One region of the Citrobacter sp. LJND-P06 genome, then DNA from elsewhere that is predicted to be linked to it. Evidence: predicted binding sites of a transcription regulator. Region 1 holds the regulator's gene; the other holds the start of a gene.

What was found. The regulator LexA, encoded in region 1, represses DNA repair genes until DNA is damaged. The targets are predictions, from matches to a motif close to TNCTGTATGTACATACAGNA.
Positions count from the first base shown of each region.
Region 2: mutH (DNA mismatch repair endonuclease MutH) is a predicted target of LexA. The motif match lies at 10,885-10,904, and genes of this name have one in related genera.

Region 1 is NZ_CP187317.1:4,281,384-4,297,668, forward strand. Features, by position in the region: gene alr (alanine racemase) at 21-1,100, opposite strand; gene dnaB (replicative DNA helicase) at 1,246-2,661, opposite strand; gene ACO7SM_RS20210 (quinone oxidoreductase) at 2,743-3,726, shown strand; partial or broken gene pspG (envelope stress response protein PspG) at 3,901-4,142, opposite strand; gene dusA (tRNA dihydrouridine(20/20a) synthase DusA) at 4,276-5,271, opposite strand; gene ACO7SM_RS20225 (cupin domain-containing protein) at 5,423-5,911, opposite strand; gene zur (zinc uptake transcriptional repressor Zur) at 6,026-6,541, shown strand; gene ACO7SM_RS20235 (CsbD family protein) at 6,607-6,816, opposite strand; gene dinF (MATE family efflux transporter DinF) at 6,947-8,272, opposite strand; gene lexA (transcriptional repressor LexA) at 8,430-9,038, opposite strand; gene ACO7SM_RS20250 (diacylglycerol kinase) at 9,148-9,516, opposite strand; gene plsB (glycerol-3-phosphate 1-O-acyltransferase PlsB) at 9,682-12,102, shown strand; gene ubiA (4-hydroxybenzoate octaprenyltransferase) at 12,198-13,070, opposite strand; gene ubiC (chorismate lyase) at 13,082-13,579, opposite strand; gene malM (maltose operon protein MalM) at 13,760-14,713, opposite strand; gene ACO7SM_RS20275 (maltoporin) at 14,827-16,143, opposite strand; gene malK (maltose/maltodextrin ABC transporter ATP-binding protein MalK) at 16,219-16,285, opposite strand, start outside.
Region 2 is NZ_CP187317.1:872,631-888,915, reverse strand. Features, by position in the region: gene ptrA (pitrilysin) at 1-222, opposite strand, end outside; gene recC (exodeoxyribonuclease V subunit gamma) at 398-3,769, opposite strand; gene ACO7SM_RS04250 (prepilin-type N-terminal cleavage/methylation domain-containing protein) at 3,782-4,105, opposite strand; gene ACO7SM_RS04245 (DUF2509 family protein) at 4,090-4,497, opposite strand; gene ACO7SM_RS04240 (prepilin peptidase-dependent protein) at 4,494-5,057, opposite strand; gene ACO7SM_RS04235 (prepilin peptidase-dependent protein) at 5,048-5,518, opposite strand; gene thyA (thymidylate synthase) at 5,701-6,495, opposite strand; gene lgt (prolipoprotein diacylglyceryl transferase) at 6,502-7,377, opposite strand; gene ptsP (phosphoenolpyruvate--protein phosphotransferase) at 7,660-9,906, opposite strand; gene rppH (RNA pyrophosphohydrolase) at 9,919-10,449, opposite strand; gene mutH (DNA mismatch repair endonuclease MutH) at 11,134-11,829, shown strand; gene ACO7SM_RS04205 (TerC family protein) at 11,905-12,618, shown strand; gene ygdR (lipoprotein YgdR) at 12,763-12,981, shown strand; gene ACO7SM_RS04195 (NADP(H)-dependent aldo-keto reductase) at 13,101-14,141, shown strand; gene lplT (lysophospholipid transporter LplT) at 14,233-15,426, opposite strand; gene aas (bifunctional acyl-ACP--phospholipid O-acyltransferase/long-chain-fatty-acid--ACP ligase) at 15,419-16,285, opposite strand, start outside.

The DNA of each region.
Region 1 (16,285 bases):
CCATCCGGCACACCGTGCGCTTAGTCGATATATTTCATCGCCACCCTTGAGGTCAGGCGCGTGATAAGTTCGTAAGCACTTACTTTTGTCATTTCAGCGATGCGTTCAACCGGCAGTCCGTCACCCCATAAAATGACCGGATCGCCCGCTTTATCCTGTGCCTCTGGCCCCAGGTCAACGCAGATCATATCCATCGCCACGCGGCCCACGATCGGGACTTCGCGACCGTTTACCAGCACTGGCGTACCGGAAGGCGCAGCTCGCGGGTAACCATCGCCGTACCCCATCGCCACCACGCCCATACGCGTGTCGCGTTCACTTCGCCAGGTTCCGCCGTAACCGACCGGCTCGCCCGCTTTATGTTCGCGTACGGCAATCAGGCTGGAGGTCAGCGACATCACCGGCTGGCAACCAAAATCGGCGCCCGTGGACTGGTTTTCCAGCGGTGAAACACCGTAGAGGATGATCCCCGGACGCGCCCAGTCAAAGTGAGACTGCGGCCACAGCAGGATCCCGCCAGAGGCCGCAATAGAACGCTGACCCGGTTTACCTTCACAGAAGGCGTTAAAAATATCGAGCTGCTGCTCGGTCGCACCGCATTCCGGTTCGTCTGCACGGGCAAAATGGCTGACGATGTTCACCGGCTGGCGCACATTTTTACACTGCGTCAGGCGTTGATAAAATGCCTCGGCCTGCTCGGGAAGGACACCCAGACGGTGCATACCGGTATCGAGTTTCATCCACACGGTCACCGGTTCATCCAGCACTGCCGACTCTAATGCGACGAGCTGTTCCTGATTGTGTACGGCGGTATGCAGATGCTGCGCGGAGATGGTCGGCAGATCGGCGGCGTCAAAAAAGCCTTCGAGTAACAGGATGGGTTGCGTGATCCCTCCTGCGCGCAGTCGCAGGGCTTCTTCGAGACGCGCGACGCCAAAGGCGTCAGCGTCGGGGAGCGTCCGCGCGGTCTCTAACAGACCGTGTCCGTAAGCGTTCGCTTTCACGACCGCAACCAGTTTGCTGGCAGGTGCCAGTTCACGCAGTCGTTGCAGGTTGTGTCGCAGAGCGCGGCGGTTAATCACAACAGTTGCCGCTTGCATTTCAAATCCTTATAAAAAGAATCGCCTAAATCGTTCGCGTGGCAGGACGGCGACAAGCCCAGGAATTCCCGGGAGCTTAGATAACTCAGTAACCGGGGATTCTCGGGCGTGTCAACGCGTCTGCGGCGTGAAGGATAACGGAGATTTATTCGTCGTCGTACTGCGGCCCCGCATAATTATCAAAACGCGACCACTGACCGTTAAATGTCAGACGTACCGTACCAATGGGGCCGTTACGTTGTTTACCAATAATAATTTCTGCGATGCCTTTTAAATCGCTGTTTTCGTGATAAACCTCGTCACGGTAGATAAACATGATCAAATCCGCATCCTGCTCAATGGAGCCAGATTCACGCAAATCGGAGTTAACCGGGCGTTTATCGGCACGTTGTTCCAGTGAACGGTTAAGCTGTGACAGCGCGACGACCGGAACATGAAGTTCTTTCGCTAACGCTTTGAGCGATCGGGATATTTCAGCGATCTCCAGTGTACGGTTGTCAGAAAGCGACGGCACGCGCATCAACTGAAGGTAGTCGATCATGATAAGCCCGATACCGCCGTGTTCGCGGGCGATACGGCGCGCGCGGGAGCGCACTTCCGTCGGTGTCAGGCCGGAGGAGTCATCAATATAAATATTGCGCTTTTCAAGCAAAATCCCCATGGTGCCGGAGATCCGCGCCCAGTCTTCATCGTCCAGTTGCCCGGTACGAATTTTGGTCTGATCCACGCGCGAAAGCGACGCCAGAGAACGCATCATAATCTGTTCTGAGGGCATCTCAAGAGAGAAGATAAGCACTGGCTTATCCTGCAACATCGCGGCATTTTCGACGAGGTTCATCGCAAATGTCGTTTTACCCATCGACGGACGCGCCGCAACGATGATCAGATCCGACGGCTGCAAACCCGCCGTCTTTTTATTGAGATCGTCATAACCGGTATTTACGCCGGTGACACCATCGTGCGGCTGCTGGAACAACTGTTCGATACGGGCAACGGTGGCATCCAGCACATCGGCGATGTTTTTTGGACCTTCGTCTTTATTGGCGCGACTTTCGGCGATTTTAAAGACGCGTGATTCTGCCAGATCGAGCAAGTCTTCACTGGAGCGCCCTTGCGGATCAAAGCCCGCATCCGCAATTTCATGGGCAACAGAAATCATGTCACGAACAACGGCGCGTTCACGGACGATATCAGCATACGCGCTGATGTTCGCCGCACTTGGCGTATTTTTGGATAGCTCCGCCAGGTAAGCAAATCCGCCGACGCTGTCCAGTTGCCCTTGTACTTCCAGCGATTCCGCCAGGGTGATCAGGTCGATAGGCTTGCCCATCTCCTGTAAGCGGTGCATTTCGGTAAAAATGTGACGGTGCGGGCGGGTGTAAAAGTCTTCCGCCACAACGCGCTCAGCCACATCGTCCCAGCGTTCGTTATCCAGCATTAAACCGCCCAACACCGACTGTTCCGCTTCAATCGAGTGCGGCGGCACTTTCAGCCCGGCAACCTGCAGATCGCGGTCACGAGCTTCAGTCTGTTGTTTGTTGAAGGGTTTATTTCCTGCCATAGTGAATGGAGTTACCGAGATAAAGAGTGGGTCGAAAGATTACCATATAAGTAGACCCTAACGATACGTTCTGGAGGAAGCATGGCAACACGAATTGAATTTCACAAGCATGGTGGCCCTGACGTACTAAAAGTGGTGGACTTTATGCCCGCAGACCCGGCGGAGAACGAAATCCAGGTCGAAAATAAAGCCATTGGCATTAACTATATTGATACCTATATTCGCAGTGGCCTGTACCCGCCTCCCTCGTTACCCAGTGGATTAGGCACCGAAGCGGCGGGGATTGTCAGTAAAGTCGGCAGCAACGTCAAACATCTCAAGGCCGGCGACCGCGTCGTTTATGCCCAGTCAGCGCTCGGGGCCTACAGTTCTGTGCACAATGTCCCAGCCGATAAAGCCGCCATTTTACCGAACGCTATCTCTTTCGAGCAGGCGGCGGCCTCTTTTCTGAAAGGTTTAACCGTCTTTTATCTGCTGCGCAAAACCTATGAAATCAAACCCGATGAGCCTTTTTTATTCCACGCAGCCGCAGGCGGCGTAGGGTTGATTGCCTGTCAGTGGGCGAAAGCGCTGGGCGCTAAGCTTATCGGTACGGTTGGCAATGCGCAAAAAGCGCAGCGGGCTTTGCAGGCGGGCGCCTGGCAGGTGATCAACTACCGTGAAGAAAACATTGTCGATCGGGTCAAAGAGATAACCGGCGGCAAAAAAGTGCAGGTGGTTTACGACTCCGTTGGCAAAGATACGTGGGAAGCTTCGCTGGATTGTCTGCAACGTCGCGGCCTGATGGTCAGTTTTGGTAATGCATCAGGGCCAGTCACCGGTGTTAACTTAGGTATCCTGAATCAGAAAGGCTCGCTGTATACGACGCGTCCTTCTCTGCAAGGGTATATCACCAATCGTGATGAACTCACCGAGGCCAGTAATGAGCTGTTCTCGCTGATTGCCAGTGGCGTTATTAAGGTCGATGTCGCAGAGGATCAGAAGTATGCGCTGAAAGATGCACAGCGCGCGCATCAGGCGCTGGAGAGCAGAACAACGCAGGGTTCAAGCCTGCTCATTCCGTAATGGTGTAGAAAGAAATTGGGCTTCCACATGGGAAGCCCTTTCTTTTTTTAGTTCGGCTGTATGTAGGGTACAGCTCGATGAATTCGTTAGACGCGCAATAGTGACAGATTTGATAATCAATTCCTAATGGGTTCTAAGAGCAAAGTTTCAGGTTGTGACCCATCCCTCACATCTTTAGTAACGCCAACGGTTATTACGCTGATATTGTGGGATTTTCGGTGCTTTTATCGCCTTAATGACCCACACCACCGCAATGGCCAGTAGCAGCCAGGGCAGCAGTTTGAACATCAACGCAAACAGCCCCCCAAAAACATCACCACCGTCGCCACGACCAACGCGGCCAGAACGCCCAACAGGGAAACCCCCGTCGCCATCAACACGATGAAAAATCCAATGACAAACAGTAGTTCCAGCATGATGCTCCCCCCTAATGAAATCTGCACAGACCATTACAAGAAACATGCCAAAAATTAACGCATTGATTTAAAAGCAAAACACCCCGCAATATTGTGCAGGGCGTGGTGAATTTGACCAGGTTTTAGTGAAAAATTAACGCTTATCCGCCACCAGTTTCAGCGCATGCTCCAGCACGTTGATATCGGCACCGGCTTTATGGGCATTTTCACTCAGGTAGCGACGCCACTGACGCGCTCCCGGAATCCCCTGGAACAGACCCAGCATATGGCGGGTGATATGGCCCAGATAGGTGCCGTTACTGAGTTCTCGCTCAATATACGGGTACATCGCGCGCACCACTGCCACCGGATCGGCATCGGCCGTCGTCGCACCAAAAATCTCACGGTCGACAGAGGCCAGAATACCCGGGTTTTGATAGGCTTCGCGCCCGACCATCACGCCGTCCATGTGCTGCAAATGCGCTTTCGCCTCTTCCAGCGATTTAATGCCGCCGTTGATCGACATCGTCAGATGCGGAAAATCACGCTTCAATTGGTAGACGCGCGGGTAATCCAGCGGCGGGATCTCCCGGTTTTCTTTCGGGCTAAGGCCAGAAAGCCAGGCTTTGCGCGCGTGGATGATAAACATCTCGCATTCACCCTTACCCGCAACCGTCGTGATGAAATCACAGAGAAACTCGTAGCTGTCCTGATCGTCAATACCGATACGGGTTTTGACCGTCACCGGAATCGACACCACATCACGCATCGCCTTCACGCAGTCCGCCACCAGTTGCGCGTTGCCCATCAGACAAGCGCCGAACATGCCGTTTTGTACGCGGTCGGAAGGGCAGCCCACGTTGAGATTGATTTCATCATAACCGCGCTCTTGTGCCAGCTTCGCACACTGCGCCAGCGCAGCAGGGTCGCTACCGCCCAGTTGCAGCGCGATGGGATGCTCTTCGTCGCTGTACGCCAGATAATCGCCCTTGCCATGGATGATTGCGCCGGTCGTGACCATTTCGGTATAGAGCAGCGTCTGGCGGGAGAGCAAGCGCAGGAAATAGCGGCAATGCCTGTCCGTCCAGTCGAGCATCGGCGCGATAGAAAAACGATGAGCAGGCAAAACGGGGGACGAAGTTTCTGGCATGGCAATTAATTAAGCATTCTGAAAAAGGGGCGCTACTATAGCATAAAGCAAAACCAGAGAGGCAAGACCGCACGCAGATGGCTGCATTGCGTGTGAGCCGGGCCGACGGCGCAGACCGTCCCAGCCCGAGGATCAACGCCCAGGAACGGTGCTATTTTCGCCCTGGTTTTCCGTCATGCGGGCCAAAAAACTGCGGCGGATGGTCAACCCAGCGGTCTTCTCGTGTGGCGGCATATACCGGATTAATCGGGTAATAGATGCGGTTGTGCTTTTTATTCGCCTCTCCGACGACCAGCAGGCGAACCTCTGCGCTGGTGTTATTGATAAAGGTGTGGCACACCCCTGTTCCAGCCGGAAAACCAACGCTGTCTCCGGGTTCTAATTTCCACAGATAGCCGTTTATCCAGACTTCGGGATAACCTTCCAGCACATAAATGAACTCCTCTTCGTCGCTTTCCGCATGTGGATATGAGGTACGGCGACCCGGCGGGAGGCGTTCATGGTGAATGCCAAGCCGACGCAATCCGAGCGTTCGCGCCAGCGGCGCGCCGATGGAAAATAGCTCATCGCTACCCGGATAGGTAGAGTCATCAGCGCCTTCTGCGTCGCGCCAGTGACGAATGCAATCAGGTCTTTTCATTTTGCTTTTCCAGGATGCAATGGGTCAGGTATAGCACACCGCGGGGGATCTCGGTGTTTTTAGAAGAACATGATAAAGTAAGGGATTAACGTTTCACGTACTCCGGGGTGCCAAATGGAAAAGACCACAAGACAAGACCTATTGGCGCAAGCTGAGAAACTCTGCGCACAGCGCAATGTGCGACTTACTCCTCAGCGCCTCGAAGTGTTGCGTTTGATGAGCCTGCAACAAGGGGCAATCAGCGCCTATGATCTGTTGGATCTGCTACGTGAAACAGAGCCGCAGGCCAAGCCGCCTACGGTGTATCGTGCGCTCGATTTTTTGCTCGAGCAAGGCTTTGTTCACAAGGTCGAATCCACCAATAGCTATGTGCTCTGCCATCTGTTCGATCAGCCGACCCACAGTTCAGCCATGTTCATTTGTGACCGCTGCGGCGTGGTGAAAGAAGAAAGCGCTGAAGGCGTGGAAGATATTATGCATACGCTGGCGGCCCAAATGGGGTTTGCCCTGCGTCATAACGTGATTGAAGCGCACGGATTATGCCCGGCGTGCGTCGAAGTTGAAGCGTGTCGCCATCCAGAAGAGTGCCAGCACGATCATTCGATTCTGGTGAAGAAAAAACCGCGTTAAGCGGGTTGGGCGGCAAACCGCCCAATGGACTGTACATCCTTGTACTTTCGGGTCGCGGTGGCTGATTACCAGCGGTATTTATTACGTGCTTCCCAGTCGCTCACTTCCTTTTCCGCCTTGTCTCTGGCGTAACCGTAGCGTTCCTGAACCTTACCGACCAACTGGTCACGCTTACCTTCAATGACCGTCATATCATCATCGGTCAGCTTGCCCCATTGCTCTTTCACTTTCCCTTTGAACTGTTTCCAGTTACCGCTGACTTCGTCTTTATTCATCATCGAGTCCTCATGATTAGTGGTGATTAGCGATATTGCTTCGCCCAAATACACTACGTTTTCTGCTGGACGTGAGATTAATTGTAGTCAGTTACCCCATGTTCATTTTGATATTCGGAATTTTTAACCATCAAGCTTGGGAAAACCAGGTTCCGTGTCGCCAGTGACGCCGCCAGATCCAGGCCAGCGAGAGTCCACGGAGCGCCAGAAAAACGGCTAACGCCAGCCACAGTCCATGATTGCCCAGCCAGGGTAATGCACACAGCGTGAGTGCAAATCCCAGCGCCGCAACGGCCATGCTGTTGCGCATTTCCGCCGCACGCGTGGCCCCGATAAACATGCCATCCAGCAAATAACACCAGACACCGATTAACGGCAACACCACCTGCCAGATAAGGTAGCGATCGGCTAAAAGCTGAATTTGTGGCAACGACGTCAGCAACGCGATGATGTGTTCGCCCGCCAGGGCATAAACGAGAGCAAACAGCAGCGCCACAATCCCTGACTGTCGACATGCCGCACGCCAGACATCCAGCAACTGACTGCCGTCACGGGCGCCATACGCCTGCCCGGAATGTGCTTCGACTGCATAAGCAAATCCATCAAGGGCATAGGCGGTAAAGGTCAGCAGGGTCATCAGAACAGCATTCACCGCAATGATATCGCTGCCCAGTCGCGCCCCGAGAACCGTGATCGCGCCAAAGCACAGTTGCAGCAACAACGAACGCAGCATGATATCCCGGTTAAGCGCCAGCAAACGGCGGAAATTCCCCCGCCAGGCCTGTTTCAGCATCATGGATGACACGCCGCGCAATCTAAGCACTTTGCGCACCATCAACAGCCCAAGCAACAACGTGGCATACTCAGCAATCACCGTCGCCAGCGCTGCGCCCTGCACGTTCATATGCAAGCCCATCACCAGCCACAGATCGAGCACAATATTGAGAATGTTGCCGACAACCAGCAGGATCACCGGCGCACGGGCATACTGAACGCCCAGCAGCCAGCCCAGCAGCACCAGATTCGCCAGCGATGCCGGGGCGCTCAGCCAGCGGATCTCCAGAAAACGCCGCGCCTGTACCAGCACGGCTTCATTTCCACCGACGATATGCAATGCAAGATCGATGATTGGCGTGCGGAACAGCGCGATTAAGGTGCCCGCCCCCAGCGCCAGAATCAGTGGCTGCACCAGCGCACGCGCCAGCGCCTGGGGGTTTTTGGCGCCAAATGCCTGAGCCGTCAGCCCGGTGGTGCTCATGCGTAAGAAAAGCAACAACATGAAAAGAAAACTGGTTGCCGTTGCGCCCACAGCAACGCCGCCCAGATACACAGGGCTGTCCAGATGCCCAATCACCGCAGTATCGACCAGTCCCAGCAAGGGAACGGTGATATTGGAGAAGATCATCGGTAATGCGAGACACCAGAGTGCTTTGTCGGAAGAGGTAAAGAAAGGCATGCGGGAAAGCCTGAGAAGGAGTGATAAAAAAGAAGTTAGATCGTCAGATGATGGCGTAAATGCCCTATCCAGGCGTTTTTTCCAGGCCCGGTAAGCGTAGCGCCACCGGGCATGTCGCCGGATAACAGCGTAAACGTCTAATCCGGCCTGGAGAGAATTACAACCACTCACCGTTACGGATGACACCGACAGCCAGCCCTTCAATCGTGAAGTTTTGCTCGCGCAGGTCAACCACAATCGGTTTGAACTCACTATTTTCTGGCAGAAGTTCGATTTTATTGCCCTGTTTTTTCAGGCGTTTTACCGTGACTTCATCGTCAATACGCGCTACCACCACCTGGCCGTTACGCACGTCCTGAGTTTTGTGTACCGCCAGCAAATCACCGTCCATAATCCCAATGTCTTTCATCGACATACCGCTGACGCGCAGCAAGAAATCGGCATTAGGTTTAAACAGCGATGGGTCGACCTGATAGTGGCCTTCAATATGCTGCTGTGCCAGAAGGGGTTCCCCTGCCGCCACGCGACCGACTAAAGGCAGCCCCTCTTCTTCTTCCACCAGCAGGCGGATACCGCGAGAGGCGCCGGAGACAATCTCCAGGACACCTTTACGTGCCAGCGCTTTCAGGTGTTCTTCAGCCGCATTTGGGGAACGGAACCCCAAACGCTGCGCGATCTCCGCACGCGTCGGTGGCATGCCTGTCTGGCTGATGTGATCCCGAATAAGATCGAACACCTCTTGCTGCCTGGCCGTTAACGCTTTCATTCCGCCCCCTGGGTGTATATACAGTTATGCTGTGAGTATATACAGTTAAAGGCGATTTTGGAACCACAAACAGCACAAAAAACAAGAGATTTATCGGATTATGGAAGCCTTATCTAAAATGCGACCACAGCAGGATTCCCCAGGTGATCATCGCGACAAAAATCGACAGTAATACTGCCGCTGACCCCATATCTTTCGCCCGCCCGGAAAGCTCATGGTGTTCAGAGCCAACGCGGTCAACCACCGCTTCAATCGCGCTATTGAGGATTTCCACGATCATCACCAGCATGACAGAACCAATCAACAAAACGCGCGTGATGGCATCCACATCCAGCCAGCAGGCAATCGCCACGCCCAACAGCACAGCAACACTTTCCTGACGAAATGCCGCTTCATGAATCCATGCAGCACGAAAACCTTTCCATGAATAACCAGCAGCTTTAATGATTCGGGTAAATCCAGTGGTATTATTGGCCATCAAAAGAACCTTTTTGCGTTATCAGCGTCAATGACATTATATGATTAACCCACAAAATTCGGGTTACAGCGGCGCGAAGTATGACGGGATACACCAGAAATTCGCTAGACTTTCTGATATCCTTGCAGCGCATTTGCATTATTAACCAGAGGCTTTACATCGTTTATGTCTGGCTGGCCACGAATTTACTACAAATTACTGAATTTACCATTAACCGTACTGGTAAAAAGCAAGTCTATTCCAGCGGAACCCGCTCCGGAATTGGGGCTCGATACATCTCGTCCCATTATGTACGTTTTACCGTACAACTCAAAAGCGGACTTGCTGACATTGCGCGCCCAATGCCTGGCGCACGATCTCCCCGACCCGTTAGAGCCGCTGGAGATAGACGGAACTCTGCTGCCGCGTTATGTGTTTATTCACGGCGGCCCGCGCGTATTCACCTATTACACGCCGAAAGAAGAGTCGATCAAACTCTTTCACAATTACCTCGACCTTCACCGCAGTAATCCAGATCTGGATGTACAGATGGTGCCGGTATCGGTGATGTTCGGCCGCTCTCCGGGGCGTGAAAAGGGTGAGGTAAATCCCCCTCTGCGTATGCTGAATGGCGTACAGAAATTCTTTGCCGTTTCCTGGCTGGGGCGCGACAGTTTTGTCCGTTTCTCGCCTTCTGTTTCCTTACGACGGATGGCTGACGAGCACGGAACCGACAAAATTATTGCCCAAAAACTGGCGCGTGTGGCACGAATGCATTTCGCCCGTCAGCGTCTGGCGGCGGTCGGGCCGCGTCTGCCTGCCCGACAGGATCTGTTCAACAAGTTGCTGGCGTCAAAAGCCATTGCGCGCGCGGTGGAAGACGAAGCACGCAGCAAAAAAATCTCTCATGAAAAAGCGCAGCAGAACGCCATTGCGCTGATGGAAGAGATTTCCGCCAACTTCTCCTACGAGATGATTCGCCTGACCGACCGCATTCTGGGCTTTACCTGGAACCGACTGTATCAGGGGATCAATGTCCATAATGCAGAGCGTGTACGTCAGCTTGCGCACGACGGGCATGAAATCGTCTATGTGCCCTGCCACCGCAGCCATATGGACTATCTGTTGCTCTCGTACGTACTCTATCATCAGGGGCTGGTGCCGCCGCATATCGCTGCCGGTATCAACCTGAACTTCTGGCCAGCCGGCCCGATTTTCCGTCGCCTGGGCGCGTTCTTTATTCGTCGTACCTTTAAGGGCAACAAACTCTACTCCACCGTTTTCCGCGAATATCTCGGCGAGCTATTTAGCCGTGGTTATTCCGTTGAATATTTTGTGGAAGGCGGGCGTTCCCGTACTGGCCGTCTGCTGGATCCGAAAACCGGCACCCTGTCGATGACCATTCAGGCGATGCTGCGCGGCGGTACGCGTCCAATCACTCTGGTGCCGATTTACATCGGTTACGAGCACGTGATGGAGGTGGGGACTTACGCCAAAGAGTTGCGTGGCGCGACGAAAGAAAAAGAGAGCCTGCCGCAAATGCTGCGTGGCTTGAGCAAGCTGCGTAATCTGGGTCAGGGCTATGTTAACTTTGGCGAACCGATGCCGTTGATGACGTACCTGAACCAGCATGTTCCTGAGTGGCGTGAATCTATCGATCCTATCGAAGCCGTGCGTCCCGCCTGGCTGACACCAACGGTCAATGGTATCGCTGCTGAGTTGATGGTCAGGATTAACAAAGCGGGTGCGGCAAACGCCATGAACCTGTGTTGCACCGCGTTGCTGGCGTCCCGTCAGCGTTCGTTAACGCGCGAGCAACTGACAGAGCAGCTCGAGTGTTATCTGGATCTGATGCGTAATGTCCCGTATTCCACCGACTCTACGGTTCCGTCGGTCAGCGCCAGCGCACTGATTGACCACGCGCTGCAAATGAACAAGTTCGAGGTCGAGAAAGATACTATCGGCGATATCATCATTCTTCCGCGCGAGCAGGCGGTACTGATGACTTACTATCGCAACAACATTGCGCATATGTTGGTTCTGCCTTCACTGATGGCAGCCATCGTGACGCAGCATCGCCGCATCTCCCGCGACGCACTGCTTGAGCATGTTGAAATTCTCTACCCGATGCTGAAAGCAGAACTGTTCCTGCGCTGGGAGCGGGATGAACTGGCGGGCGTCATCGACGCGCTGATAAGCGAAATGCAGCGTCAGGGGCTGATTACCGTCCAGAAAGACGAGTTGAATATCAACCCGGCGCATTCCCGTACTCTGCAACTGTTAGCCGCGGGCGCGCGTGAAACGCTGCAACGTTATGCCATCACCTTCTGGCTGTTGAGCGCAAATCCGTCGATCAACCGCGGCACGCTAGAAAAAGAGAGCCGCACCATGGCTCAGCGTCTTTCCGTACTGCACGGGATCAACGCGCCGGAGTTCTTCGACAAAGCGGTATTCAGCTCTTTGGTGTTGACCCTGCGTGATGAGAAGTACATCAGTGATACCGGTGATGCGGAGCCTGAAGAGACGATGAAGGTTTATCAGATGTTGGCTAATCTGATTACCTCAGATGTGCGTTTAACCATAGAAAGCGCAACGCAGGACGAGTGATGTTAAAAAGCTGGGTGGCGGCTTCGCCTTACCCGGCCTACGGTTCTGCGCAATTATGTAGGCCCGGTAAGCGCGAGCGCCACCGGGCTTTTTTATCAGAAGTGCCAGTAACTCATCGCCAGCCCCAGAAACAGCACCAGGCCAACATAGTTGTTATTCATAAATGCTTTAAAACAGGCTTCACGTTCACGGTGCACAATCAGTTTTTGTTGATACACAAACAAGGCGCCCGCCACCAGCAGCGACCAGTAGTATCCCAGCCCCAGGCCGTTCATCCAACCAATCAGTGCCATCAAGGCCAACACACCCACCTGCAGGATGCCAATGATCACCTTGTCATACTGACCGAACAGAATGGCCGTCGATTTAATGCCGATTTTCAGGTCATCGTCCCTGTCCACCATGGCGTATTGCGTATCGTAAGCCACTGCCCAAAGAATGTTGGCGAGGAACATCAACCAACAACTCAGCGGAACCGACTCACTGACGGCAGCAAACGCCATCGGTATTGACCAGCCAAACGCCGCACCCAACACCACCTGCGGTAAATGCGTGTAACGTTTCATGAAGGGATAGACCCACGCCAGAGCCAGAGCGGCCACCGACAGCAGAATCGTCATCGTATTCAGCGTCAACACCAGCAGGAAAGCGAGGAGCACCAGAACCACAAAAAGCACCCGCGCTTCTTTCTCGGTGACGGCGCCGCTGGGCAGCGGTCGGTTCGCCGTGCGTTTGACGTGCCCGTCGAATTTGCGATCGGCATAGTCATTCACCACGCATCCCGCCGCGCGCATCAACCAGACGCCCGCCACAAACACCGCCAGAATCCACAGCGGCGGCGCACCGGGTGTCGCCAGCCACAGCGCCCACAGTGTTGGCCAGAGCAGCAGTAAAGCGCCGATTGGCTTATCCGTACGCATCAAGCGGTGAAACGCCAGTAGCTTATTCTGCGTCAGACTCCACTCCATATATTTTCCTCTCAGTACAACGGCGATGCAGGTAAAAACAATTCTGTCAGCAGGAGCGGTTTTCCGCTCAACCGCAGACGGGAACGACGTCCCCACAGCGCTGCATCGCGACCAATCTCGATAAAATCTCGGGTCAACGTCGATGATGTAAACAGGTAACGCCCGAGCGGGGTTTTACCCAGATTTTGCAACGCCAGTTCAGGGCCGCACAACGTTGACTCCGGCACCACAGTACGCCCGGCAAGCCAGGGCTCACCATCCGCGCATAACAGAATTTCACGTAACCAGTAACGGGATTCCGTCGGCAATAGCGGCAGTTCTTCCACTATTTCATGTTGCCCAACAAATCCTTCCCGAATCATCGTCACGCTCACCTTTTTTCCCTGCTGCTCAAAACGTTTGGTCATGGAATCTTCCAGCAACAGCCAGTCCAGCTGTTGGGAGTCCAGCGCAGGGATTGCGTCGAAATAGCGCAGCGCACGCAGTTGCGTTAACGCAGGGTGTGGCATGCCTTGCTCTCCAGTTCATAACCTGAGGGCATTGTATCGCAGAAAAGAGATTACGGGAGGCGTAAACATAATTAAGTGAACTGTTGCGCAACAGGAGTGTAACAATTCGCATGGAATGATAAAAAAAGGTGCGCCAGGAGACGCACCAGTTGTTGCAAAATCAGCAATGCGGGGAGACGGTTACCCCTTGCCTTTTACAGTGCTGATAAAGGTGGAACGGGCAGATGTGGACCCCAGGCGTTCGGCTTCATCAAGCAGTTTCAGCGCTTTATCCACGTCACCTGCGGCGACGGCATCTTTAATGGCTTTGTTGAAGTAGCTCTCGGTGTCATTCAGCATCGGCTCACTTTTCTTCGCCGATGCTGGCGCGACGACAGGTGCGGCAGCAACCGCCGCCGGAGCTGCGTAAGTCGGCGCAGGTGCCGCTGTGTTGCCGACGGTCACCGGGCCCGGTGCGGAAGAGCCAAACAGCGGCCCCACCAGCACACTGGAGCTGCTGTTGGTTTTCACTTTCAGTTTCAACAGGCCGTCGGTGGTATGACGCGCGATAGGATCGGGAATATCCGGAATGGCGTTACCGACCCCTTTTGCATAGGCCTTAGCGGGATCGAGCAGCTTAGTGGTCTGCTGGAGATCTTTTTCGGTGGTAAAGACCAGAACATAGAGCTTCTGCTGGCCCAGGGCTGGCGTGAGACGCATCACCCCTTCCAGGCTATCCGCGCTCATTACGCCCGGCTCCTGATAGGTAAAATAGCTGCTGGGGAAGAATGCAGAAGGCGTCATGTTCTGATCAAGAATAAGAACGTTCGGCGCAAATACGCTGGTTTGCTTGTTCACTTCACTGGTCAGCGTCAGGGTCAGCTCACCAATGTTTGCCGGTACGCTATAGGCGGCAACCGGGCCGCTAATGCCAGCAACATCAAGGCGTTGACCGCCAGTAGCCAGTTGTGTGGACTGCGTTTTGCTCTGGTCGACAGGCGTCCAGGTTAATTGTTGTAATGCCGCGGTCGGAATCGCAGGCGCAGCGCTAATGTCTTGCGGAACATAGTTCACTTCCGCCAGCGTCACACCAGGGACACTTGCGAACAACCCTGCAGAGAAACAAAGGGCAACGAGACTTTTCTTCATTTTCATTGTTATCACCTCAGATAGCATGGGTTCAGCGGTGGCCAGGCAATAGCGCGCTAAACTCCAGAACAGAGGGGCTTACGCCCCTCTTTAGGTCTTTACGTCAGATTAGCGAAGCATTACCACCAGATTTCCATCTGGGCGCCAAAGGTGACTTCATCGTCGTCGCCACGGCTGAAGGTTGTGGTGCTGGTATCGCTAACGGCAACACCATTGTCGTAGCCCCATTTCTCATCCCACTTCGCATAGGTTGCAAATACGCGGATAGCCGGACGAGACCAGATGCTGTCGCCAGCCTGCCACTGTTGCGCCAGGGTGATTTTGAACTGGTCGTTGGTGTCGTCGGTTTTCTGAGACTTGACGCTGTCGTAACCCACTTCCAGCAGGGTGCTCATGATTGGCGTCCACTTGTACATCGGGCGAACACCAACGGTGTACCATTCCGTACCGTTGTCGTTATCCCAGTCGATATTCTGGTACATCGCCACGTACATCAGATCCCAGCTATCGCCCAGAGAGATGGCACCGTGATCGAGAATACGGGTCAGGCTACCGTTGTTGTTGAGGAAGTCCTGATCGTTATCGAAATTACCGAAGATATCCTGGCTGCGGCTACCCTGAGGAATGCCTTTACCCTGAGAGGTCATCGCGTCAGTGGCGTACTGCACCACAAACTTGTTGTAGCCTTTCAGCATGCTCTGTGTATGTTCAGCGGTGAACATCCAACCATCTTTGGTGGCGCCATCGGCAAGGTCATAGCCGTCAGTCGTGTTGGCGCTGCCGTAGTCAACGCCTAATTCCAGCGTGCCGCCTGGGTTAATTTCCATACCGGCCAGACGGACGTCGAACACATCGTTCGCGGTGTCTTTCGTGGCGTCATAAACTTCATCGCTGCTGAAAGCATAAGAGCCGCCCGCTTCCTGAGAACGGGTCGCTGCCAGAGAGAGTTTACCGAAGCCCAGATCGATGTTTTCGATACCCGCACCAGGACCAGAAATATCCCAGTAGTAGAAGTCGATCATATGAACGTCGTGACGTTGGTAGAAGCGCTTACCGGCCCAAATGGTAGAACCTGGCAGCCAGTCGATCAGGTTTTTACCCTGCACGTTCGCTTCACGGAAGGCGGGACTGGTTGCTTCCCAGTCGTTTTGCTGTGCTACGGAGTAGGCAACGTTAGTGTCGAAGTAGAAGCTCTTATCGCCCTCTTTCCACACTTCCTGACCCAATTTCAATTCCGCATAGGTTTCACATTCGTTACCGAGACGGTATTTACTTTGAGCACCGGTTGCCTGAAAACATTGTTGTTCGCCGCCACTACCCGTCCAGCCAATACCGGAACGAGCATAACCATGGAAATCCACGGCCATTGCCTGAGCAGACATAACGCCTGCTGCAACGGCAACTGCCAGAGGGAGTTTGCGCAGAGTAATCATCATTCTATCTCCTGAGATCATTGCTTTTCTTTTTTTACACATCGTCTTTCGCAGACTTCGCGTATTTAATGGGAGTGCTTAAACGCCCGGCTCTTGATGCAACCGACGACATGCAGTGCCATCCTCACGGAACAAATGGCAACGC
Region 2 (16,285 bases), 1.3 Mb from region 1:
CACAGGAACCACTAATGCAGAAAGCGACTTTACGGCTTGCGGATCGGATACCAGCAAGACCACCATGTCATTATCCAGGCGTACGGCCTGATACTGACGGGTGTCTTTATCACTTTTACGGATGGTATCTGCCAAAGGCTGCCAACCTGTATCTGCCTGACTTAAAGGTGCCCAAAGGGCGACAAACAACAATAACGCGCTGAACCAGGTGCTGCGGGGCATTCACGAACCTCATCATTAACTTTCATTCCTGCTCGTACCCCACGCCACGAGGACATGTTTTTGAACAGGGCAAAGACTTTGTGCTGAACCCGTCAGCCTCTCTTAATGTAAAAATCAGTCCGTGACAGAAAACGCATGATAGTAGAAGACTCTCAATTGCGCAATTTTTATACAATCATCGAGACTGATTAAAACGAAATAACGGTAATAAATAGTGCTGCGACGTCTGGATAATGGCTTCCATGGTGTCTGGTTCCAGATGACGCCACAGGCGCTGATACCAGATGTCATCCCCTTCGCCACGCACCATCACGTTGCCTTCGTACGCCTGCAAAAACTTAGCCCTGGCTTTTTGCAGCGTGTCGTCGTCATCTACCATGGCATCATTTGCCGCGTCGTAACAGGTTTTTATCCATGCGCCTCCGCTTTCAGGTAGCACGAAGAGCGGGGAAGACATGCCTGCCCGATAACCGTCAATCAACTGCGCCAGGTAACCCTGCGCCTGCCCGGCCTCCATCGGCGGAAAACGCCATTCCCCTTCTTTACGCAGGAATAAACGACTCTCCCCGGTTCCTCCGCACGCACAATAGACAAGATGTTCCAGCCAAAGTTGCATTCCCTGAGCGACGCTGATTAATGATGGACGCCAACGCAACAACCCATCCTCCTGTACTTGCGGTAGCCAACCGGTCAGGTGTACGCCGTTACAGATGAGATCGATTTCCATGCTCTGACATGGCTGGCGACAGGCGATGACTCTCTGTGCAAGGCCTTGCATTTCCTGATGTTGCGTATCCCAGAGGATCTCGCCAAACGCGCCATAGGGCAGATCTCCTGCTGCGCGGAATCGGCGAAACAGGCGTTCGGCGTCCTCCTCCTGCACCAGGGCGTTAAGCAATTGCTGATTGAGCTGGTAACGGCTTAATCCTTCGAGGGTGAACGGCTCGGTTTCAGGAATATCGCTCTCTTCGGAGCGGAAATTCACCTGCAGGCGCATCTGGAAAAACGCGCGTACCGGATGCGCCCAGAACCGCTGCAGCGCTTCCAGTGTGAGTGTTTCAGGCATGACATAGGAGATAGGCTGTACAAAATTAGCATGCGCCTCCCCGGCCTGATTTGCCGCTGGCAGCCATTCACGGGCATAACTTTGCCACTCACCAGGCAGATAGTTTTGCGCATCAAAAGGCATACGGGTATGCAGGTGAACGATATGCGCTTTTACACGCGCCTCGCTCTCATCAGAGGTCAGTAACGCATCGCCAGGCAAATAGTGACTTTGCCCGATGTAATCCATCAACTCCTGAACCAATACTGACGGGAATCGTTCGCTGTTATCCTGAATGGAACGCCCAATGTAGCTGATGTAGAGTGTCTGCTGCGCGGAGATCAGCGCCTCAAGAAACAGGTAGCGATCGTCGTCACGACGGCTGCGATCCCCGCGTTTCGGTTTCTGATTCATCAGATCAAAACCGAGGGGCGCCAACTGTCGGGGGTATACTCCGTCGTTCATACCGAGCAGGCACACCACTTTGAAAGGAATAGAACGCATAGGCATGAGCGTACAGATATTCACCGGCCCGGCGAGAAAACGCTGGCTGATGCGTTCCTGATCTAATCGTTGCGCCAGCTCATCACGCAGTAGCGTCAGCGGTACTGCGTCGGCATACTCAGCGCCAACGCCCTCAGAAATCATCGCCTGCCACTGTTGCTCAATGAGCGTCATTGCGGCTTCTGTTTCCGTGTCTGGCTGGAAAAAATCATTCAGCATGTTACGGCAAACCGGCAGCCAGGCGTCCAGAGGACGTTCTTGCGCCAGCTCCCGACGCCAGATATTTAACTGCATCAGTAACGAGGCCAGATGACCTACCAGCTCGGCAATCAAACCGCTGGATTCGTCATACGGAAGCACCGACTGCCACTCTCCCTGCGCACTTTCCATGGCGTATCCCAGCAACATGCGTGTCAAACCAAATTGCCAGGTGTGCTGGCCGGTGGCGGGTAGCGCTAACTCGCGGACGTTGTCATCATCAATTCCCCAACGAATTCCCGACTCATTGACCCACAGGCGAAGATAACGCAGTCCTTCTTCATTGATATTAAAACGGGCAGCCAGAACAGGGACATCCAGCAATGCCAGTACATCTTCAGAGACAAAGCGGCTGTCCGGTAACGAAAGCAGACTGATAAATGCCTGCAAAACCGGGTGCGACTGACGGGCGCGACGATCCGAAATAGCATAAGGCAAATAGCGTTCAGCAGGCGCGCTGCCGAACACCGACTGAATAAACGGACTGTAGCTGTCGATGTCCGCCACCATCACAATAATGTCCCGCGGCGTCAGCGTGGGGTCTGCTTCCAGCATGGTAAGCAGTCGGTCATGCAATATTTCAACTTCTCGTTGCGGACTGTGGCAAACGTGAAAACTCACGCTGTTGTCGTTCGGGTCGAGCAGTCGTTTATTGTCGCTACGGGAATACTCGTCAAGATTCACCCCAGCCACCGCGTGGCTTTCTAACTCAAGGATGTCTGACTGAATGTTATGCAGCAGATTGTCCGGCGTGATATCAACGAACGCATCCAGCTCCTGCGCGCTGTCCAGCTCAGAAAGCAGATAAATATAATCCCGCCCCAGTTTTCCCCATGACGCTAACAGGGGATTCCCCACGTCCTGTTCGCCGTCGCTGTTAAATAATCCCTCTGCGTTTTGACCGTCGCGAAATAGCGGCAAATGGCGGTCTTCAAAGCTGTGACGACGCTGGCGAGCCATCAGCTTTGCCAGATACGCCGGATCTTTGATATCGCCCCAGTAGTAGCGACAGGGGTTGGTAAACAACAGGTGAATTTCGATATGTTTACCCAGCGCCTGTAACGCCTGAAGATACACGGGCGGCAACGCGGAAATACCACAAATAAAGACGCGCGACGGTAATCCCGCCGGGCAGGTTGCTGCGTTTTCCAGCGTCTGAATAAAACGCTGATAGAGATTGGCGCGATGCCAGCGAGGCTGCCCCAGTTCTTCTGTGTACTCGACCAGCGCCTTCCACAGAGGCGCTTGCCAGATTTGAGCTTCTCCCAGCCCTTCAACTAAACGCCCCGCTTCCCAGTGCGTGAGCCAGTCCGGGCGGTAGACCAGATACTGGTCAAACAGATCCGCAGCGCGAGAAGAAAGCTGAAACAGCTTGCGTTTGTCTGTGTCGTCAATCAGGTAGTTGCGCAGTAAGGCAAAGTCATCCTGATGCAGCAACTTCGGCAGCAAGGTCATTAACTTCCAACTCATGCTTTGCTTGCTAAAGGCGCTTTCTTTGGGGATCTCCGGCAGTACGCGCACGAACATATCCCAGATAAAACTCGCCGGCAGCGGAAAATCAATATTGGCGGCGATACCAAATTTCTGTGAAAGGGTCATCTGTAGCCACTGCGCCATACCGGTGCTCTGCACCAGTATCATCTCCGGCTCAAACGGATCGTTCAGACGCTCGCGCTCGACGATAAATTCCATCAACTCTTCCAGCACGTCCAGACGATTAGAGTGGTAGACCCTTAACATAGAAACTCCTGGCTACTGACTTGTTGGGCAATGTAAGCGCGTCATTTGGCCTTGTCTGCCCAGGGGAGAAATAAGTTTACTGCTGATGCTGACACATCCCGCCGATGTTGTCTGCATTCGGCTGACCTGCCAGTTCTCAGGCGGTGAAAATGAACGCAACGCCGTTTGCTGCCAGCCGTTTCGCCAAAGCTGCTGATACTGACTTTTAACGGCAAAGCCGTTCATTAATTCACGCTGATAGCCTGACAGCGCCGTAACGACCATCACCATTAAAAGCAGCGCCAGCATCACTTCCGGCAAGCTAAAACCGCGTTGTGTATTCAGGGTATCTGACATAGAAATACCTTGTTTAATGGACAAAAATCACTCCAGCCCTGCGAAGAAAAGACCAGGCGCCTCTCCTCAACGTTTCCAAGACGCCAAAGGGAAACGTCTTCATATTGTGCAATCAGCAAGAGTTCATCATCGGAAAGCACACGCAGACAAACGCGCGCTTGCGTCGACAAATACGCCCGGCACTGTACCGTGGGTTGCAGCAGCCAGGGCTGTACTCGCCCCCACTCCATCGCTGACTGCACAACGACCTGGCGTTGTAATGACTGACTTTCCATCGCGACACGGTTCGTGAAACTGACCTGCTGTTGATTCATCCCCTGGAGCATCAAACTCCCCAGGATCAGCAGCAACAGCACCATTGCCAGCGACGATACGCCCTGTTCACGGTTCACTGATTGAACCCCGTGACGCTGTAATCAGCCTCAATCGCTATCCGGGGTTCCGATGTAGTCGCCCCCCGAAGATGAACAGTGAGGATCGGCGAAAAACCCGCTATTTGCTGGCGTTCAACCTGAAATGTCGTTACCAGGAGAGTCTCAGGATCGGTCATTTTATCCCACCCTTTACCTTCGCATGACGTCGCCCCGCGCAATGTTTCAAGCGCCTTGTCTTTTAAACGAAATCCCGTTTGCTCAGCATCTTTAACCGGTAACGCGTCCCAGACGCCGTTATTGTTTGCATCCCACTGCGCAATGACGCAGTCCCCTTGCGCGGTAATCACCAGCCCAACACCGGCGCATTTTCCATGGCAGTATCCCGCTCGCTGTAGATGCTTTGCCACGGTATAGACGCGCTGCCAGAGTTCATCCTCCAGCGAAAGCTTGCGCGTGTTGTACAAAATCTCACGCTGCAACGCAGGTAAAAACCTGGCCGCCCCCATCAGTAAAATGCTGCTTATCGCCATGGCGATCATCACTTCCAGGAGGGAAAAACCCCGCTCGTTTACCGGCATACATCCCCTTCATTGCGCTCGCAAAGTCTGATTCGTCCCATCCCGGAGACGATCACTCGCCACTCGCCTGCGGCATTTCTCAGATAAATATGTCCAGCCCACGCGGTGTTTCGTAAGCCGAAAAATGCCAGTGACGGCGTTATATCCACCATCTCGACATCGGCCCATAACGGCGTAAAGACGAATGCGTTCTTTGATGCACAGGTGCTTTGTGGGACAACCGAACTGATGAAACACCATGACGCGCCCTCCCTGTTGATGCTGATGACATGATCCCGGTTATGCCAATTGGCGTCCTCACGCAGTTGCAGCAAGTAATCACGCACCTGAAAAGCGGTTTGCCACAGGCGTTGCTGTTGCTGCCAACGTTGCCAGCCATACAGCCCCGTAGCGCTGAGGACGGCAATCAGGAGCATCGTCACCATCATTTCAATAAGCGTGTAACCCTGCTGTTTTTTCATGACGGCAGTATGGAACGATGAGGAATAAACACGAGGGGAGAATTCAGACGGTGCGAGGCGCTACGAGGAGTGTTTACGCTGTTGCAGTACGTTGCACTATTTCGGGAATCCGCGTCGAACCAGGGAAATTAACGCAAAAAAAACCGACGCACGTTGGCGTCGGTTATGACAGAGTGAGCGCGTCAGATGGCAACCGGCGCTTTAATGCCCGGATGCGGATCGTAGCCTTCAATCTCGAAGTCGTCGAAACGATAATCGAAGAGAGAGTCCGGCTTACGTTTAATCACCAGCTTCGGCAACGCACGCGGTTCACGGCTCAGTTGCAAATGCGTCTGTTCCATGTGATTGCTGTACAAATGCGTGTCTCCGCCCGTCCAGACAAAGTCACCGACTTCAAGGTCGCATTGCTGCGCCATCATATGCACCAACAACGCATAGCTGGCGATGTTGAACGGAAGACCGAGGAAAACATCGCAGGAGCGTTGATAAAGCTGGCAAGAGAGCTTGCCATCCGCGACGTAAAACTGGAAGAAGGCATGGCACGGCGCCAGCGCCATTTTATCCAGTTCGCCCACGTTCCACGCAGAAACAATAATACGGCGGGAATCCGGGTCGTTTTTCAACTGGTTGAGCACGGTAGTGATTTGGTCGATATGGCGGCCATCTGGCGTTGGCCACGCCCGCCATTGTTTGCCGTAAACCGGCCCTAAATTACCGTTTTCATCAGCCCACTCGTCCCAGATTGAGACGTTGTTTTCATGCAGGTACGCAACGTTGGTGTCGCCCTGTAAGAACCACAGCAGTTCATGGATGATGGAGCGCAAATGGCAGCGTTTTGTCGTAACCAGCGGAAATCCTTCCTGCAGATTGAAACGCATCTGATGACCAAAAATGGACAGCGTTCCGGTACCTGTACGGTCGTTTTTCTGTGTGCCTTCATCCAGCACTTTTTGCATCAGTTCTAAATACTGTTTCATGGTTCCTCAGGAAACGTGTTGCTGTGGGCTGCGACGGTACGCCCAAACCATCATGATGATACCCGCGACAATCATTGGGATAGAGAGGATCTGCCCCATGCTGATGTACTGTACCCAGGCGCCGGTAAATTGCTGATCCGGTTGGCGGAAAAATTCAACGATGATACGAAACGCACCATAGCCAATCAGGAATAAGCCTGAAACGGATCCCATCGGGCGCGGTTTACGAATGAACAGGTTAAGGATGATAAACAGCACAATCCCTTCCAGCGCCATCTCATAAAGCTGGGAAGCATGACGCGGCAGCGCGCCGTAGGTATCGAAAATGGACTGCCACTGCGGGTTGGTTTGCAGCAGCAAAATATCTTCTGTACGGGATCCCGGGAACAACATGGCATACGGGAAGCTAGGGTCGACACGTCCCCACAGCTCACCGTTGATAAAGTTACCCAGACGCCCCGCGCCCAGACCAAACGGAATCAGCGGTGCAATAAAATCAGAAACCTGGAAGAAGCTGCGCTTCGTGCGTCTGGCGAAGATAATCATCACCAGAATCACGCCGATAAGACCGCCATGGAAGGACATACCGCCATCCCAGACGCGGAACAGATAGAGCGGATTCTCCAGGAACAGCGAGAAGTTATAGAACAGCACATAACCAATACGCCCGCCGAGGAAGACCCCAAGGAAGCCTGCATAGAGTAAGTTTTCAACTTCGTTTTTAGTCCAGCCACTACCAGGACGATTAGCACGGCGAGTCGCCAGCCACATCGCGAAGATAAACCCCACCAAATACATCATGCCGTACCAGTGAAGGGCGACGGGTCCAATTGAGAAAATGACCGGATCGAACTCCGGAAAATGCAGATAGCTACTGGTCATCTATCACCACAATTTCTTGTTATGTCGCTGAAATCAGACAGCGATTGATAAGCGCGCCTGAAGGTTACAGGCGCTCCAAAGGTGCGAATAATAGCACAAGGGGTGCATCGGAGATGCCGGGAAGATGTAAAAGATCTGTATAGGCTATCAATGACATACTCAGGAATGCCTGATGGCGCTGCGCATACCAGGCCGACAGATAAAGCGCAATCTATTGAGAATACCGCCGTTTGTCAGCCAGATAAGGCGATTTTCCCCCGATACCCCGAGACAGAACGCCTGTCACAGTCCCCCGCGAATTAAGCCTCCCATCCCGCGACGTTCCATAAATGCCGCCACCTGATGACGTACTTCGGTCGCCAGTTGCGCTTCCAGGCTACGTTGCGCAAGGGTTTGCGCTTCGTCAAACTCGATATGCCGCAACAGATATTTCACACGTGCGACTGAACGGCCGTTCATCGACAAATGCCGGAAGCCTAAACCGATCAGGATGACGACACACATGGGATCGCCCGCCATTTCGCCACACAGACGCAGATCGATACCGTTTTTTTCCGCTTCCTGGGCGATCATCGCCAACGCGCGCAGCATCCCTGGATGCAGACTGTCATAAATACTGGCCACCCGGGTGTTGTTACGATCGACCGCCAGAATATACTGGGTTAAATCGTTGGTTCCCACCGAGATAAAGTCGACCCGATTCGCCAGGTGCGGCAGCATGAACACCATTGAAGGCACTTCCAGCATGATGCCAATGCGCGGTTTCGGGATCGCGTAACCGATCATCTCTTCCACTTCGCGTCCGGCACGTTCAATCAGGCGGCGCGCTTCATCCACTTCATCAATGCTGGTCACCATCGGCAACAAAATGCTTAAATTTCCGGTCGCCGCATTGGCACGCAGCATGGCGCGAACCTGGATCAAAAAGATCTCAGGTTGATCGAGCGTTATGCGGATCCCACGCCAGCCCAGACACGGATTTTCTTCGCTGATCGGCATGTAGGGCAATTGCTTATCCGCTCCGACATCCAGCGTACGCAGCGTCACCGGTTTGTCGTTGAACATTTGCAGCATGCCCTGATACTGCGCAACCTGCTCTTCTTCCGAGGGAAAACCGCTTTGCAACATGAAGGGGATTTCGGTGCGATAAAGCCCAATGCCGTCGATCCGGGCGCCCAGTTTTTCTTCATGTTCCGGACTCAGACCGGCGTTGAGCATGACCTTCACCCGCTCGCCGCTTTTCAGTTGCGCGGGCTGATTGACGTCATCTTCCGCCAGGCGGCTCAGTTCGATCTCTTCACTGATAAGGCGCTGATATTCCTGAATCAATACCGGTTCAGGATCCACCAACAATTCACCGCGATAACCATCAACCACCAGCGTACGACGGTGCAAAACTGACGGTTGAATATCCGCGCCCATGACGGTCGGAATACCGAGCGCACGCACCATTATCGCCGCATGAGAGTTGGCAGCGCCGTCACGCACGACGACGCCTACCAGTCTGTCCTGGGGCAGTTCTGCCAGCGTCGTCGCGGAAAGTTCGTCGGCCACCAGTACAAAGCGTTCAGGCCAGGCGTTGGGGCCCTGAATGGAATCATCGAGATGGAACAGCAGTCGCTGACCCAGCGCACGTAAATCGCCAGCGCGTTCCTGGAGATATACATCGGTTAGTGCGGCAAACTGTTCGGCGAACTTTTCGATGATCTTTTTGACGGCCCACTCGGCGACCGATCCATTGTCGACCTCGGCGAACAGCTCCCGACGCAGTCGGGCATCCGAAAGCAGATGCGAGTAAAGATCAAAGATAGCCGCCGTCTCTTTCTGCGCACCGGCGGCGAAACGCTTGCTGTAACGGCGGAATTCATTTGCCGCTTCTTCGAGCGCCCCGGTCAGTCGTTCTCGCTCAAGCGCGGCATCCAGCGTCGAGGCTTCATAGACCTGCTCCATCAGCGGCAACGTGGCATCCTGCCAGCCTTCAGCAATCGCCACCCCAGGTGCGGCGGGCAGCGCGCGAATTCGCGTCTGTCGGTATTGACCAAACAGCGCGGTGAGCTGGGACTGGGAAAGAATGGCTGCCATTTGTGTGGCGAGCGTCACCAGGAAAGACTCTTCGCTTTCATCGTACTGGCGCAGCTCACGCTGCTGTACGACCAGCACGCCTAAAAGCTGCCGACGCTGAATGATCGGCACACCTAAAAACGCTCGGAAGCGCTCTTCTTTCACGGAAGGAATATATTTAAAACTGGGGTGTTTTTGCGCATCTGCAAGGTTGATAGGCTCTGCCAGCCTACCGACCAGGCCGACGATACCTTCATCAAACGCGAGCGCGACTGTGCGACCACGCGGTTTTTTTAGCCCCCGGGTCGCCATCAGGTAATAACAACGTCGGTCATGGTCGGCGAGATATACCGAACAGACCTCTGTGTCCATCGCAAGACAGATGTCAGTGACCAGAATATTCAGCGCCTCATTGAGACGCGGGGCACTGGCCACCTTTTCGACTATTTCTCGCAGGCGGGTGAGCATAATTTGCGTGGCTTAACCTCTTTTACGTCGATAAGCAGGTGCACTTTGCGGCTTAGGGGTACTTTCCTGAAGCGCCATCACAACACTTGCGAACTCTTTCATCACCCTGCGGTAGACATCGCGTTTAAATGACACCACCTGTCGAACCGGATACCAGTAGCTCACCCAGCGCCAACCATCGAACTCAGGAGTGCTGCTGGTTTGCATATTGATTTCCGCGTCACCGCTCATCAGTTGCAGTAGAAACCATTTCTGTTTCTGGCCGATACACACCGGCTTCGTATCCCAACGCACCAAACGTTTCGGTAACTTGTAACGCAACCAGTTGCGAGTAGATGCAAGGATCCGCACATCTTTGCGGCTTAACCCTACCTCTTCAAACAGTTCCCGGTACATCGCCTGTTCTGCTGATTCTCCTGGATTGATTCCACCTTGCGGGAATTGCCAGGAGTGCTGACCAAACCGCCGGGCCCACATAACCTGCCCCTGACGATTACAAATTACGATCCCTACATTTGGGCGGTAGCCATCGTCATCAATCACCGGACTACCTCAACATAAACCTTATATATGAACGATTGTTTCACACTACAGGGAGACGGTAAACCACTCTCTTAGCCGTACACATTTCTAATAACAATTGAATAACTCACAGTTAAGGACAGAGTTATAAACAGAGGAAGGGGCCTGAAGGCGATTTTATTCACTTTTTCTGTGGATATAGTTGTGAAGAAGTATGGAATTACCACGGGAAAACTGGGAACAATCTGAACATAGCTCTGGAACTCGTTAAAAAATAGCCGCGTATATTCATTGAGTTAACGGTCATATTCGCAACTCAAACCACAGAATCGTGATGGGTGTCACATCCAGGATCATCGGGCTGATGAAAGATCGACCAGCGTCGGTTTTATCCACAGATTGTGCCAATAAGTTAGGCACAATTTGTGTGAAAATTCGATTTTCGTCTCACGTCAAGGCTGTAAATTGAAACAGTAGTGAGGGTTTTGCACAGTTATCCCATCTTTCTGTGGATAACATGGTGTAAGATCCTGTTTACTTTCAGTGACCAGAATTGGAAAACTCATTTCTCTGTTGCGCAACTCGTCGATCAGAAAACTAAAAATCAATATAAATCATGAGATTGAACATAGCGTGTGGAAAAAGATAAACTCTGGTCACACGGTATAAAATCATTGCTCATTTTTTCACCTAAAGGATAACCCGATGTCCGGACTCCACCCATTACTTTCACCGCCTGAATCGGAGGCTCTGTTGCTGGCTCAGGCACAGCGACTTTCAGGCTACACATTGGGTGAACTGGCGGCACTGGCAGGGATCGTGACGCCAAAGGATCTGAAACGGGACAAAGGCTGGATCGGTGTGCTGCTGGAGATTTGGCTTGGTGCCAGCGCAGGCAGTAAGCCAGAGCAAGATTTCGCGGAATTAGGCGTGGAACTGAAAACCATCCCGGTGGACAGTCTGGGGCGACCTCTTGAAACCACTTTCGTTTGTGTTGCGCCACTGACTGGAAACAGCGGCGTAACATGGGAGACAAGCCACGTCCGCCACAAGTTAAAGCGGGTGCTGTGGATACCCGTTGAGGGTGAGAGATCCATCCCTCTGGCAGAGCGTCGCGTCGGTTCGCCACTACTCTGGAGCCCAAATGAAGAAGAAGAGCAGCAGTTACGTCTCGACTGGGAAGAGTTAATGGACATGATCGTACTGGGCCAGGTTGAGCGGATCACCGCCCGCCATGGCGAATTTTTACAACTGCGACCAAAGGCCGCCAACGCGAAAGCGCTGACAGAGGCTATTGGCGCGCAGGGCCAGCTAATCCTGACGTTACCGCGTGGTTTCTACCTGAAAAAAAGCTTCACTCGCCCACTTCTGGAGCGCCATTTTTTAATACAGCGTGATTAGGCACGCCCTGGCCTTTCCCCTGCCGCGTTAGACGCATATAATCACCGCTTCATTTTTTTTGCAGGACTTTGTTCGATGTTATTTGCATGGGTATCCGATCCTAACGCCTGGCTTGCGCTCGGTACGCTGACGATTCTGGAGATCGTTCTCGGGATCGACAACATCATTTTCCTTTCTCTGGTCGTCGCAAAACTCCCGACAGCGCAACGCAGTCACGCCCGTCGTCTTGGGCTGGCGGGTGCCATGTTGATGCGTTTAGGTTTACTGGCGTCAATTTCTTGGGTAATCAGTCTGACTAATCCGCTGTTTGAGGTGATGGGGCAAGCCATTTCCGCACGCGATCTCATTCTGTTTCTGGGGGGCTTGTTCCTTATCTGGAAAGCCAGCAAAGAGATCCATGAATCGATCGAGGGTGAAGAGGAGGGGCTTAAAACACGCGTGAGTTCCTTCCTGGGCGCCATTGTGCAGATCATGATGCTGGACATTATCTTTAGTCTGGATTCGGTGATAACCGCAGTAGGCCTTTCCGATCATCTGTTCATTATGATGACGGCGGTCGTTATTTCTGTTGGTGTGATGATGTTCGCCGCGCGCTCAATCGGTGATTTTGTCGATCGTCACCCTTCGGTAAAAATGCTGGCGCTCGCCTTCCTGATTCTGGTGGGCTTCACCTTGATTCTGGAAAGCTTCGAGATACATGTGCCGAAAGGGTACATTTATTTCGCCATGTTCTTCTCTATTGCCGTAGAGACGCTGAACCTGCTGCGCAATAAAAAGAATCCTCTCTGATTGACCCCTTCGCTCCTCTTTCGAGGAGCGAAGACTCACTTCCCTCTCCGATCCTCACAGTTTCAGATTTTCCTGCTTTCGCCAGGCATAACTTCGCGTTATTACTAGACTATTATCAGACTCAAGCCACGCGAGGATAAATGGATGAAAAAATGGGCAGTAGTAATTTCCGCTGTAGGACTGGCTTTTGCTGTATCTGGATGTAGCAGTGATTATGTCATGGCAACGAAAGATGGCCGCATGATCCTGACCGACGGCAAACCCGAAATTGATGACGATACCGGTCTGGTGAGCTATCACGATCAGCAAGGCAACTCCATGCAAATTAACCGTGATGATGTCTCCCAAATTATCGAGCGCTAACATACCTCCCCAAGATTGAGGTCAGCCTCCTGCTGGCCTTTAGAATTTTCGCTTCCCCTTTTCCCTTCCCTCTGCCATTTTTATAGTCCTTATGTCGTAATAATAAAAAGGAAACGGCTATGCAATATCACCGTATACCCCACAGCTCGCTTGAAATAAGTACACTGGGGCTGGGCACAATGACGTTTGGTGAACAAAATAGCGAAGCCGACGCACATGCACAGCTCGACTATGCCGTGGCTAACGGCATCAATTTGATTGACGTTGCCGAAATGTATCCGGTGCCGCCTCGCCCGGAAACCCAAGGATTAACAGAAACTTACGTAGGTAACTGGCTCGCCAGACACGGCAACCGCGAGAAGCTTATCGTCGCCACCAAAGTCAGCGGCCCAGCGCGTAACAATGACAACAGCATCCGCCCCCATCAGGCACTGGATCGTAAAAATATCCGCGAAGCGCTGCACGATAGCCTCAAGCGTCTACAGACCGATTATATCGATTTATACCAGGTTCACTGGCCGCAGCGCCCGACCAACTGCTTCGGAAAACTGGGTTATAGCTGGACAGATTCCGCGCCGGTAATTTCACTGCTTGATACGCTGGAAGCGCTGACCGAATTCCAGCGGGCGGGCAAAATTCGCTATATCGGCGTTTCCAACGAAACGGCCTTCGGCGTGATGCGTTATCTGCATCTGGCGGATAAACACAATTTGCCGCGCATCGTCACCATCCAGAATCCTTACAGCCTGATCAACCGCAGCTTTGAAGTCGGCCTGGCGGAAGTCAGTCAGTACGAAGGGGTGGAATTGCTGGCGTATTCCTGTCTGGGGTTTGGGACGCTGAGCGGAAAATATCTGAATGGCGCAAAACCGGCTGGCGCACGTCATACACTGTTTAGTCGCTTTACGCGCTACAGCGGCGAGCAGACGCAAAAAGCCGTCGCGGCGTATGTCGATATTGCAAAACGCCATAATCTCGATCCGGCGCAAATGGCGCTGGCCTTTGTCCGTCGTCAGCCGTTTGTCGCCAGCACTCTGCTCGGCGCAACGACGCTGGAACAGTTAAAAACTAACGTGGAAAGTCTGCATCTGGAATTAACCGAAGAGGTGCTGGCAGAGATTGAAGCGGTGCATCAGGTTTATACCTACCCGGCACCGTAATGGAAAAAGCCTGATGGCGTTACGCTGTTCGGGCCCACAACACGCATGATGCGTTGGCCGGGTATGGCAAAGCCGCTACCCGGCACACACATTACTGGCGGCGTTGCCAGATCCACAGCGCCGTTATCGCAAACGCAAATAGCGCCCCAAATCCGATACCAATCGCAACCGCCGGAATCCCCACCAGAACCGCTAGCGAGTAGATGCCCAGCATCAGCAGCATCGCGCTGTTTTCGCCCAGATTCTGCACGGCGATGGCATTCCCTGCGCCAACGCTTTTTTTACCGCGTTCTTGTAATAACGCATTGAGCGGAACCACAAAAAAGCCACCCAGTACGCCAATCAGCATCAGTAAAGCATAAGCCGGGAGCAGCGCGTGCTGGAGTGAGAAAATCAGTACCACCACGCCAATCAGAATCCCTGCTGGCATACAGCGTGCCACAGATTCCAGCGTGACCAGTTTTGCCGCCGCACCTGCGCCAACCACAATCCCAATCGCCACCATCGCATTCAGATAGGTCGGGGTGGCGTTATCGGTGATCCCCAGCGCCACAGGCACCCATAGCACCAACAGAAAACGCAGCGTAACCCCAGCCCCCCAAAAGAGACTGGTGCCAACCAGAGAGAATCGCGTTTCGCCATTGCGCCACAGTGAGATACAGGCGCGGAAAAAGCTACGCGCCATCTTGCCCAGGTGCCAGGATTGCCCCGGACGCGCGGCAGCCAGTTTAGGAATAAAGACATTCGCCGCCACCGCGCCGCCATACGCCAGGACACACGCCACCAGCGCGGCAATCACGTGCCAGTCTGCCAGCACGCCGCCAGCAACAGAACCCAATAAGATAGCCGCAATGGTCGAGGCTTCCATCAGGCCGTTGGCTTTCACTAACTTGTCGCCCGTGGTCAGCTCGCCGAGGATGCCGTATTTCGCCGGAGAGTAAGCCGCGGCACCAATCCCGACCAGCGTATAACCCACAAACGGGTTAAACCCGAAGCAGATACTGGCGGCGCCCAGCAGTTTGAGGCCATTGGCGAACATCATGACCCGACCTTTGGCAAAACTGTCCGCGACCTGCCCGACAAAAGGAGCAAACAGAATGTAAGCGCCCACAAACACCATTTGCAGGATCGGCTGACTCCAGTCCGGATAAAACTGCGCTTTCAACAGCGCCAGCGTGGCAAAGAGCAGCGCGTTATCGCCAAACGCAGAGAGAAACTGCGCGACAATAACGGACATCATCCCTTTCGACCAAATTGAAGTGTTAGTGTGCACTGACTCACTCATTATGTTTTTCCGGTTCATCCACCCAGCTTTTCAGCGTCACAAAATCGGGCTTGCCGCTGCCAAGAAGCGGAAGTTGTTTCAGGTAACGAATATCCCGCGGGACAGCCAGTTCAGGAATGCCGTGAGCGCGGGCATACTGCAGCAGTTTTTCACGCGTAAGCTCGCTATCGGTCGTGAAAAGAACCAGTGCTTCCCCTTTGCTGGCGTCGCTCTTGATGGCGGTGGCGTGCATTTTTTCAGCCGACACGCCCTGCGCCAGTTGTTCCACCATTTCTAGTGAGACCATCTCGCCTGCAATTTTAGCAAAGCGTTTGGCGCGGCCCTGAATTTTCACAAAACCATTTTCATCAATGCGCACTATATCGCCGGTGTCATACCAGCCGCGTTCTGTCTCACCCTGCGCATTTTCAGCGGTGGGGACTTCAAGCACGCCCGGTTTTTCGACCCGCAAATATCCGCTCATGATGTTGGGCCCTTTAAGTTGCAGACGACCGCCCTCTTCAATGCCAGGAACTGCAAGCAAACGCGCATCCATTCCGGGTAGGATCCGGCCAACCGTGCCCGGTTTTGCCGCCATCGGAACGTTAATCGAGACGACGGGGGCACATTCGGTGACGCCGTACCCTTCCAGGATACGCAGGCCAAATTTGTCCTGCCAAAGTTGTTTGGTGCTGTCCTGCAGTTTTTCCGCGCCCGCCACGACATAGCGCAGACGGTAGAAGTCATACGGATTGGCAAAACGCGCGTAGTTACCGAGGAACGTTGAGGTGCCAAACAGGACGGTGCAGTTACGGTCGTAGACCAGCTCCGGCACGATGCGATAATGCAGCGGGCTGGGATAGAGGAACACTTCCGCACC